DNA from 3 places in the Streptomyces sp. NPDC007875 genome. Region 2 is predicted to be linked to each of the others. Evidence: riboswitches for the same ligand, from Rfam matches in the RefSeq annotation. Region 2 holds a riboswitch; each other region holds the start of a gene.
The links. Region 2 has a riboswitch for thiamine pyrophosphate ahead of thiC (phosphomethylpyrimidine synthase ThiC). Riboswitches for the same ligand answer to the same signal wherever they lie in the genome.

Region 1 (3,249 bases), on a different contig from region 2:
AAGGCCGATCCGGCGACGACGGTCGGCAGGACGAACGGCACGGTCACCAGGGCCCGCAGCAGCCCCTTGCCGGGGAAGTCGAAGCGGGCGAAGACATAGGCGCCGGGCAGCGCGACCGCGAGCGTGAGGGTGGTCGACGCGACCGCCTGCCAGCAGGTGAACCACAGGACGTCCAGCGTCGCCGGGTCGGTCACCACCTCGGCGATCCGGCCGAACCGCCACTGCCCGCCGACGCGCAGCCCCCGGGTGACGATGGCCGCTACGGGATAGGCGAAGAAGACCGCGAAGAAGGCGAGCGGCACCGCCATCAGGGCGAGCCGGAGGGCGAGCGCGCGACGGCCGCCGCCGTCTGCCCTGTCGGCCTTACGGTGGCCGTCGGCCGTCTTACGGTTCTCGCGGGGCTCTACAGGACCAGCGAGGACCATGTCTTGACCCACGGCTCACGGTTCTTGGCGATCTTCTGCGGTGCCAGGGTGGCCGAGTCGGCGATCCTGGCCCCGTACCGGGTGAACAGCTCCGGCAACTTGGCGTCCTCGCGCGCCGGGTTGACGTACATGTTCAGCGGGACGTCCTCCTGGAACCGCTTGCTCAGCAGGAAGTCCAGTAGCGCCTTGCCGCCCTTGGTGTTGCCCGCGCCGTTCAGCAGCCCGGCGAACTCCACCTGCCGGAAGCAGGTGCCCGTCGCCACCCCGGTGGGGGCCTTGGCGGGCTTGGCCTTGGCGTCGGCCACCTCGGCGGGCGGGCTCGAGGCGTAGGAGACGACGAGCGGCCGGTCGCCCTTGCCGCCGCCGGCCGAGCCGGAGAACCGGTCGTAATACGCCTGCTCCCAGCCGTCGACAACCTCGACGCCGTTGGCCCGCAGCTTCTTCCAGTAGCCCTTCCAGCCGTCGTCGCCGTACTTGGCGGCCGTGGCGAGGAGGAAGCCGAGACCGGGGGACGAGGTGGCCGCGTTCTCTGTGACGAGGAGGTTCTTGTAGGCGGGCTTGGTCAGATCCTCCAGCGTCCGAGGCGGCGCCAGCTTCTTGTCGGCGAAGTACTTACGGTCATAATTGACGCAGATGTCGCCGAAGTCGACGGGGGTGACGCGGTGCTCGGCCCGGTCGAGCTGAAGGGCCGCCGGGACCTTGTCCAGGCCCTTCGCCGTGTAAGGGGTGAACAGGTCGTTGTCGAGCGCCCGGGACAGCAGGGTGTTGTCGACGCCGAAGAACACATCGCCCTGGGGATGGCCCTTGGACAGGATCGCCTGGTTGACGGCGGCTCCCGCGTCGCCCCCGGCCTGCACCCGCACCTTGTAGCCGGTCTCCTTGGTGAACTCCTTGAGGACCGCCTTGGATGCCGCGAACGAGTCGTGCGTGACCAGGGTGACCGTCTTGGAGTCCGCGCCGCTCTTGGACTCCTCGCCGCAGCCGACGAGCGCGCCCAAGGCCAGTGAGCCGAGGAGGGCGGCTGAGATGGCACGCCGAAGCTGGCTGTTCATGATGATGCTGACTCCCTACGCCGGTATGACCCGGATCAGGTCCGAGGGTCTGCGGCCGTGCCGCACTCTCAGCGCTCTGAGCGCTCCCCTGTCGGAATGTTCATTTGTGCGGATGTTCACTTTTACGACGATCACATGATGCAACGATGCTCAGGCACCGTATCAGCCGGTCGTCAGCGCTCCGAAGCCGCCAGCTGCCCGCAGGCCCCGTCGATCTCCTGGCCACGGGTGTCCCGGACGGTCACCGGCACCCCGTGGGCCTCCAGGGCTGCCACGAACGCCTTCTCGTCCTCGGGCCGGGACGCCGTCCACTTGGAGCCGGGCGTCGGGTTCAGCGGAATGAGGTTCACATGCACCCGGCGGCCCTTGAGCAGCCGGCCGAGCAGATCGGCGCGCCACGCCTGGTCGTTGATGTCCTTGATCAGCGCGTACTCGATGGAGACCCGGCGGCCGGACTTCTCCGCGTACTCCCACGCGGCGTCCAGGACTTCGCGCACCTTCCAGCGGGTGTTGACCGGCACGAGGGTGTCGCGCAGCTCGTCGTCGGGCGCGTGCAGCGACACCGCGAGCCGGCACTTGAACCCCTCGTCGGCGAAGCGCAGCATCGCCGGCACGAGGCCGACGGTCGAGACGGTGATCCCGCGCTGCGAAAGGCCGAGGCCGTCGGGCTCGGGGTCGGTGAGCCGGCGGATGGCGCCGACGACGCGGTTGTAGTTGGCCAGCGGCTCGCCCATGCCCATGAAGACGATGTTGGACAGCCGGGCCGGCCCACCGGGGATCTCACCGTCGCGGAGGGCCCGCATCCCGTCGACGATCTGGTGCACGATCTCGGCGGTGGACAGATTGCGGTCCAGGCCCGCCTGGCCGGTGGCGCAGAACGGGCAGTTCATCCCGCAGCCCGCCTGTGAGCTGATGCACATGGTCACCCGGTCCGGGTAGCGCATCAGAACGGACTCCACGAGCGTGCCGTCGAAGAGCCGCCACAAGGTCTTGCGCGTGGTGTCGTCGTCGCAGCTGATGTGGCGCACCACGCTCATCAGCTCCGGCAGCAGCCCGGCGGCCAGCTTCTCGCGCGCGGCGGCCGGTATGTCGCTCCACTGTGCGGGGTCGTCGACGTAGCGCGCGAAGTAGTGACGCGACACCTGACTGGCCCGGAAGGGCTTCTCCCCGAGGGCGGCGACGGCCTCCCGGCGCTCGGCGGGTGTGAGGTCGGCAAGATGCCGCGGGGGCTTCTTGGCCCCACGCGGCGCGACGAAGGTGAGTTCTCCGGGCTTAGGCATGGTTCACCCAGTGTCGCAGACGTACGAAGGGCCCCGCGCCATGTGTGGCGCGGGGCCTGTGGGCCGGCGTCGTCAGCCGCCGCCCACGAAGATCACCAGCAGCAGCCACACCACCGGCGCGGTGGGCAGCAGCGAGTCGAGCCGGTCCATGATCCCGCCATGGCCGGGCAGCAGCTTGCCCATGTCCTTGATGCCGAGGTCCCGCTTGATCATGGACTCGCCGAGGTCGCCCAGGGTCGCGCTGACCGCGACGGCGAGGCCGAGCAGCAGGCCCTGCCACCAAACGCCGTCGTCGATGAGGTACTGCATGCACAGCGCGCCCGCGACCATCGCGAAGGTCACCGCGCCCAGCAGCCCCTCGCGGGTCTTGCCGGGGCTGATCCGCGGCGCCAGCGGATGCTTGCCGAAGCGCCAGCCCACCGCGTACGCCCCCGTGTCGCTGACCACGGTCAGCAGCAGGAAGGTGAGGACCCGCCACGGGCCGTCCTCGGT
Region 2 (3,249 bases):
CGGCGATCTTGTAGGTGATCACGCCGGTCTTGACGTCATCGCGGTCCGGCAGGCCCAGGTGCTCCTTGGGCGTGACGTAGCAGAGCATCGCCGTGCCCCACCAGGCGATCATCGCGGCGCCGATGCCCGAGGTGATGTGGTCGTAGGCGGGGGCGATATCGGTGGTGAGGGGGCCCAGGGTGTAGAAGGGGGCCTCCTCGCAGATCTCCTGCTGGAGGTCGACGTTCTCCTTGATCTTGTGCATCGGGACATGGCCCGGGCCCTCGATCATCGTCTGGACGCCGTGTTCCTTGGCGATACGGTTGAGCTCGCCGAGCGTGCGCAACTCCGCGAACTGCGCCTCGTCGTTGGCGTCGGCGATCGACCCCGGGCGCAGTCCGTCGCCCAGTGAGTACGTGACGTCATACGCCGCGAGGATCTCGCACAGCTCCTCGAAGTGCGTGTAGAGGAAGGACTCCTGGTGGTGGGCGAGGCACCATGCCGCCATGATGGAGCCGCCGCGGGAGACGATGCCGGTCTTGCGGCGGGCGGTCAGCGGGACGTACGGCAGCCGGACGCCGGCGTGGACGGTCATGTAGTCGACGCCCTGCTCGGCCTGTTCGATGACCGTGTCCTTGTAGATCTCCCAGGTCAGCTCCTCGGCCCTGCCGTCGACCTTCTCCAGCGCCTGATAGAGCGGCACGGTGCCGATGGGGACCGGGGAGTTGCGCAGCACCCACTCGCGGGTGGTGTGGATGTTGCGGCCGGTCGAGAGGTCCATGACCGTGTCGGCGCCCCAGCGGGTCGCCCAGGTCATCTTCTCGACCTCCTCCTCGATCGAGGAGGTGACGGCGGAGTTGCCGATATTGGCGTTGACCTTCACCAGGAACCGCTTGCCGATGATCATCGGCTCGATCTCCGGGTGGTTGACATTGGCCGGGAGGACGGCGCGGCCCGCCGCGATCTCCTCCCGGACCACCTCGGGGGAGACGTTCTCGCGGATCGCCACGTACTCCATCTCCGCCGTGATCTCGCCCCGCCGCGCATACGCGAGTTGGGTCACGGGGACGCCCGCGCGGCCGCGCCGCGGCTGGCGTGGGCGGCCGGGGAAGACCGCGTCGAGGTTGCGCAGCCCCCCGCGGGGCGAGGTGTGCTTGATCCCGTCGTCCTCGGGGCGGACGGGACGGCCCGCGTACTCCTCCGTGTCGCCGCGGGCGACGATCCAGTTCTGCCGCAGCGGCGCAAGGCCACGGCGGACATCCGTCTCGATGGTGGGGTCGGTGTACGGGCCGGAGGTGTCGTACAGCGTCACGTCCTGGCCGTTGGTGAGGTGCACTCGGCGGACCGGGACGTGAAGGTCCGGGCGCGAACCCGCGACATATCCCTTATGCCAGCCGAATTCGGCGTTCTCGGCGCGCGATGGTGCATCCTGCTGAGTCATGAGACCCACTCCCTACGCCGGCATTACCCGGTAACAGGTTCAGCGGTCGGCGCAGCTGTCAGCGTCAGCGCCCTCTCAGCCCGGTGCTCCGAGCTCCCGCGATTGCAAAGGTTCGTGCCCACGCTAACGGTTTATCCACAGTGCTGAACAGGGGGCCCACTCCTCTTGCGATGATGCGACCGTGACCGCCATCCAGCAGGACCACCCGCCCGAGCAGCCCCGCCCCTCCGATCAGGCGCACGACCAGGGCCATGGCCATTCCCACGGCCACTCCCACGGTCATGGCCCCGCCGCTCCCGTCTCCGCCCGCCTCCGCAAGATCATCGCGGCGGTGCTCATCCCCTTCGCCGTCGCCGTCGTCGCCGGTCTGATCGTGCTCTGGCCGGGCGGCACGCCCGACCACAAGGCGAGCGGCCGCAGCGGTCTCGGCTTCGACCAGCAGACGGTCGCCGGACGGGTGGTGAAGGTCGAGGAGGTGAGCTGCGCCGACGTCAACGCCCAGCCGCAGGCGCCCACCGAGCCCGGCCAGGACAGCGCCGCCCAGAACGGCACCCCCGGGCAGGGCGGGAAGAAGAGCGTCTGCGAGAAGGCCACCATCGAGGTCACCTCGGGCAAGGACAAAGGCCGCACCTTCCCCGAAATCGTCCAGCCCAACGCCTCACGTCAGTTCAGCGCCGGGCAGGAACTGAAGCTGGCGTACGCCCCCAAGGCGCCCAAGGACCTGCAGTACTCCGTGTCCGACGTCGACCGGTCGATGCCGATGGCGCTGCTGGCGGGGCTGTTCGCGCTCGCCGTCGTGGTGGTGGGGCGGCTGCGCGGGGTGTTCGCCCTGGTAGCGCTGGCGATCAGCTTCGGGGTGCTGACGCTGTTCATCCTCCCGGCGATACTCCAGGGTTCCAATCCGCTGGTGGTCGCGGTCGTCGGGGGCAGCGCGATCATGCTTCTCGCGCTCTATATGTGCCATGGGCTGACGGCCCGTACATCGGTCGCCGTGCTCGGCACACTGGTGTCACTGCTGCTGATCGGGGTGCTGGGCTCGCTGTTCATCGCCTGGGCGAGCCTGACCGGGAACACGGACGACCAGACCGGGCTGGTGCACGGCCTCTATCCGAACATCGAGATACGCGGGCTGCTGCTCGCGGGCGTGATCATCGGCTCGCTGGGCGTGCTGGACGATGTGACGGTCACCCAGACCTCGGCGGTGTGGGAGCTGAGGGCCGCGGACCCGACCACGTCCCGGCGCAGGCTCTACGGGGCGGCGATGCGGATCGGGCGGGACCACATCGCCTCCGTCGTGAACACGCTGGTGCTGGCGTACGCGGGCGCGTCGCTTCCGCTGCTGCTGCTGTTCTCCATCGCGGACAGCGGTGTGGGCACGGTCGCCACGAGCGAGATCGTCGCGGAGGAGATCGTACGGACGCTGGTGGGCAGCATCGGGCTCGTCGCCTCGGTGCCGGTGACCACGGCGCTGGCCGTGCTCGTGGTCTCCGCGGACCGCACCCAGGCGGTGGACGGCGGCCCGGAGCGAGGGGCCGACGCGGGCGGCACCCAGGAAGCCCGGACCGGCCGGGGCGGACGCGGGCGGCGGCGCCGACCCAAGACGCGCTGAGCGGCCGGGCGACAGCGCGCCGAGCCGCCGGGTGGAGGCACGACGAGCCGTTGTGCGACGAGAACCTCAGCCCCCCGGGCACGCCGCCCGGCCGGCTCGGTCATCCGGCCGGTTCGGTGATGGCGGACGGTTCGGCCGCGGCACACCGGTCCTCGGCCCGCCGCCGCGTATCCGGCCCTCAGCCCGCGTACCGGTCCTCGGCCAGGATGCGGTGGAGTTC
Region 3 (3,249 bases), on a different contig from region 2:
GTCGTGGTGGTCGGGGTGGGAGCCATGGGTGGATCAGCCTCCTTGGACCGCGGTGAGGACCTCGACGCGATCACCGTCGCCGAGCGGGGTCGCGGGCCATTGGGTGCGTGGGACGACCGTCTCGTTGACGGCGGCGGCGACGCCGGAGGGCGCCTGGGTGAGGGTCGCGACAAGCCGGTCGAGGGTGGTCCCGTCCGGGACCTCGCGGGGCTCGCCGTTGACGGAGACGGTCATGGGTGCTGCTCCTGTGCTGGGGTGGGCGCGGCTGCGGGGGCGGCGGCGGGGACGGTCGGGGCTGCCCCGCCGTCCGAGGGGGCCGCGAAGCGCCGTGGGGTGAACGGCCGGGCCTCCGGCGGGAGTTCTCCGCTCGTCAGTGCCTCGGCCATGACATCGCCGGTGATCGGGGTGAGCAGGACGCCGTTGCGGTGGTGGCCGGTGGCCAGCAGCAGCCCCGGCAGCGCGGTCGGGCCGAGCATCGGGGCGTTGTCGGGGGAGCCGGGGCGCAGCCCGGCGCAGGTCTCCACCAGCGGCAGTTCGGTGATGCCGGGCACCACCTCATGGGCGTCCCGCAGCAGTTCGTACACCCCGCCCGCGGTGACCGTGGTGTCCCAGCCCAGCTCCTCGCTGGTGGCGCCGATGACCAGCTCGCCGTTCTCGCGCGGTACCAGGTAGACCGGCCCGCCGCGCACCACGGCCCGTACGGTCCGGGAGAGGAACGGCGCGTACCGCTCGGGCACCGACAGCCGCAGCACCTGCCCCTTGACGGGTCGTACGGGCGGCAGGACGCCGTCGGGGACGCCCGCGAGCCGTCCGCTGAGGCTGCCGGCGGCCAGGACGGTCCGCTCGGCGGCCAGGTGCGTGCCCCCGGTCAGCTCGATCCCGGTGGCGCGGTCGCCGTCCAGCAGCAGCCGCTCCGCGCGGGCGCGGTGGAAGGCGACCCCGGCCCGCTCGCACGCGGTGAGCAGCGCCGCCGTCAGCCGCCGCGGGTCGACCTGGTTGTCGCCGGAGACGCGCAGCCCGCCGTGGACGCCCGGCGCGAGCATCGGTTCCAGGCGGCGGCATTCACGCCCCGTCAGCCATTCGGACTCCAGCCCGAGCCCCTGCTGGAACGTGTGGAGCTCGCGCAGATGGGCGCGGTCGTCGGCGTCGAACGCCACGGCGAGCGTGCCGCACGCACGGTGTCCCACGTCCTGTCCGCTCGCCTCCTCCAGCTCGGCCACGAAGTCCGGATAGCGGCGCGCGGAGGCCAAGTTGAGGCCGAGCAGGGTCTGCTCGCCGTAATGAAGCTCGGTGACGGCAGCCAGCATCCCCGCCGCCACCCAGGCGGCTCCGCCGCCGGGTGCCGGGTCGGCGAGGGCGGTGCGCAGCCCCCGCTGGGCCGCCCGCCAGGCCGTGACCAGGCCGATGATGCCGCCGCCGATGACGAGGGCGTCGTAGCGCCCGTCGGGCGGCTCACCGCCAAGCCCTGAGGTGTGTGGTCCATCGTCGTGACCTGGTGCGTGCGTGGACACGCTGCCCCTCCCTTCGCCGGCATGACCCGGATCAGGTTCGTACGGTCGGAGGCCGTTTCAGCCTCCCTCTCAGCCCGGTACGTCCGGGCTCCCGCGAGTGCTCTGCCCCGCCACCCTAGTACGAGCCCCGAACCCCCCGAAAGACCGGTCACCCCCCACACAACAAGCCCGCACCGCGTTCCCCCGAACCCCACCGGCACCCCACCCCAGCCCCTCCGACGCCTCAACTCAGCTCCCGGCGCTTCCGGCAACTCCAGCCCCTCCGGCGTTTGAGGAGCGGGGTCCGGGGCGGAGCCCCGGCGGGGGTCGAGGGGGCGGAGCTCCTTCGTTCCGGGAAGGGGCGGGGTGGGGGACCACCCGCCGTAGGCGCCCACAGGCCCGCATCCGCTGTCCGACCGCCACCCCAGGTCTCGCTCGAAGCCCCAGCGGCAGCCGAGCAGGCCCAGCGCGGGGCCGAGCAGGACTCAGGGCGAGGGCCGAGCCGCACCCCGCCGGGAGCCGAGCCGCACCCCGCCGGGAGCCGAGCGCACCCCCACCGGGCCCCACCAGCCCCCACGGGGCCAAGGCGGGCCGGAAATCACCCCCACCCACCCCTCCCCTCTGTGCCCGAGATCTCCCCTCGCCCTCTGCGGTCCGCCCCACCAGCCGCAATACAGTGATCGTGTGAGCGATGAGACGACGACGAAGCCGTCCTCGAGCGGCGGCGGCGAACAGCGGGTGGTGATCGTCGGAGCGGGCATGGCGGGGGTGCAGACCGCCGTCGCGCTGCGCGAACAGGGCTGGACGGGGGAGATCGTCCTGCTGGGCGCGGAGACCCACCAGCCCTACGACCGGCCGCCGCTGTCCAAGGCCGTGCTGCTCGGTAAGGCCGAGGGATCGACGCTCGACGTGGACTTCGCCGGGCTCGGCGTCGCGCTGCGGCTCGGCGTCCAGGTCACCGGGCTCCGCACGGACAAGCGGCTCGTCGAGACCGCGACCGGGCAGCTTCCGTATGACGTCCTGGTGATCGCCACCGGCGCCGAGCCGGTCCCGCTGCCGGGCGGCGAGGGCGTGCCCGGCGTCCATCTGCTGCGCACCCTGGACGACGCGGTGCGGCTGCGCCCGGTGCTCGCCCGGCAGCGCGAGATCGCGGTCGTGGGGGCGGGCTGGATCGGTGCGGAGTTCGCCACGGCGGCGCGCGAGGCGGGCTGCGCCGTGACCGTCGTCGAGGCCGCGGACCGGCCGCTGGCGGGCGCCCTCCCGGCCGAGGTCGCGGCCCCCATGGCGGCCTGGTACGAAGACTACGGCGCCCGGCTGGTGACCGGCGCCCGGGTGGCCTCCGTGGACGAGAGCGGGCTGCTGCTCGGCGACGGCACCCGGCTGCGGGCGGGCGCGGTGGTCGTCGGGATCGGGGCCCGGCCGGCCACGGACTGGCTGGCGGGCTCGGGCGTGGAGCTGGCCGAGGACCGCTCCGTCGCCGCCGACGACCGGCTGCGCACCTCAGCGCCGGACGTCTACGCGGTCGGCGACTGCGCCTCCTTCCCGTCCGCCCGCTACGGCACGCGGCTGCTGGTGCACCACTGGGACAACGCGCTGCAGGGGCCGCGCACCGTCGCCGCCAATGTGGTCGGGAGCCGGACGGCCGCCCACTTCCCCGGCGCGGTCTACGACCCGGTGCCGTACTTCTGGTCCGAGCAGTTCGGGCGCTTCGTGCAGTACGCCGGGCACCATTCGGAGGCCGACGAACTGGTCTGGCGCG

Region 1: another riboswitch for thiamine pyrophosphate. It lies ahead of ACFYOY_RS00195 (thiamine ABC transporter substrate-binding protein); the one in region 2 lies ahead of thiC (phosphomethylpyrimidine synthase ThiC).
Region 3: another riboswitch for thiamine pyrophosphate. It lies ahead of thiO (glycine oxidase ThiO); the one in region 2 lies ahead of thiC (phosphomethylpyrimidine synthase ThiC).

Annotation. Positions count from the first base shown of each region.
Region 1 covers NZ_JBIADZ010000001.1:51,358-54,606, forward strand. The annotation lists gene ACFYOY_RS00190 (iron ABC transporter permease) at 1-308, opposite strand, end outside; gene ACFYOY_RS00195 (thiamine ABC transporter substrate-binding protein) at 404-1,477, opposite strand; TPP riboswitch at 1,473-1,577, opposite strand; gene rlmN (23S rRNA (adenine(2503)-C(2))-methyltransferase RlmN) at 1,651-2,757, opposite strand; gene ACFYOY_RS00205 (phosphatidate cytidylyltransferase) at 2,830-3,249, opposite strand, start outside.
Region 2 covers NZ_JBIADZ010000002.1:298,949-302,197, forward strand. The annotation lists gene thiC (phosphomethylpyrimidine synthase ThiC) at 1-1,420, opposite strand, end outside; TPP riboswitch at 1,413-1,530, opposite strand; gene ACFYOY_RS05080 (YibE/F family protein) at 1,602-3,029, shown strand; gene ACFYOY_RS05085 (SsgA family sporulation/cell division regulator) at 3,208-3,249, opposite strand, start outside.
Region 3 covers NZ_JBIADZ010000004.1:338,247-341,495, reverse strand. The annotation lists gene ACFYOY_RS10870 (thiazole synthase) at 1-26, opposite strand, end outside; gene thiS (sulfur carrier protein ThiS) at 34-234, opposite strand; gene thiO (glycine oxidase ThiO) at 231-1,421, opposite strand; TPP riboswitch at 1,503-1,616, opposite strand; gene ACFYOY_RS10855 (FAD-dependent oxidoreductase) at 2,175-3,249, shown strand, end outside.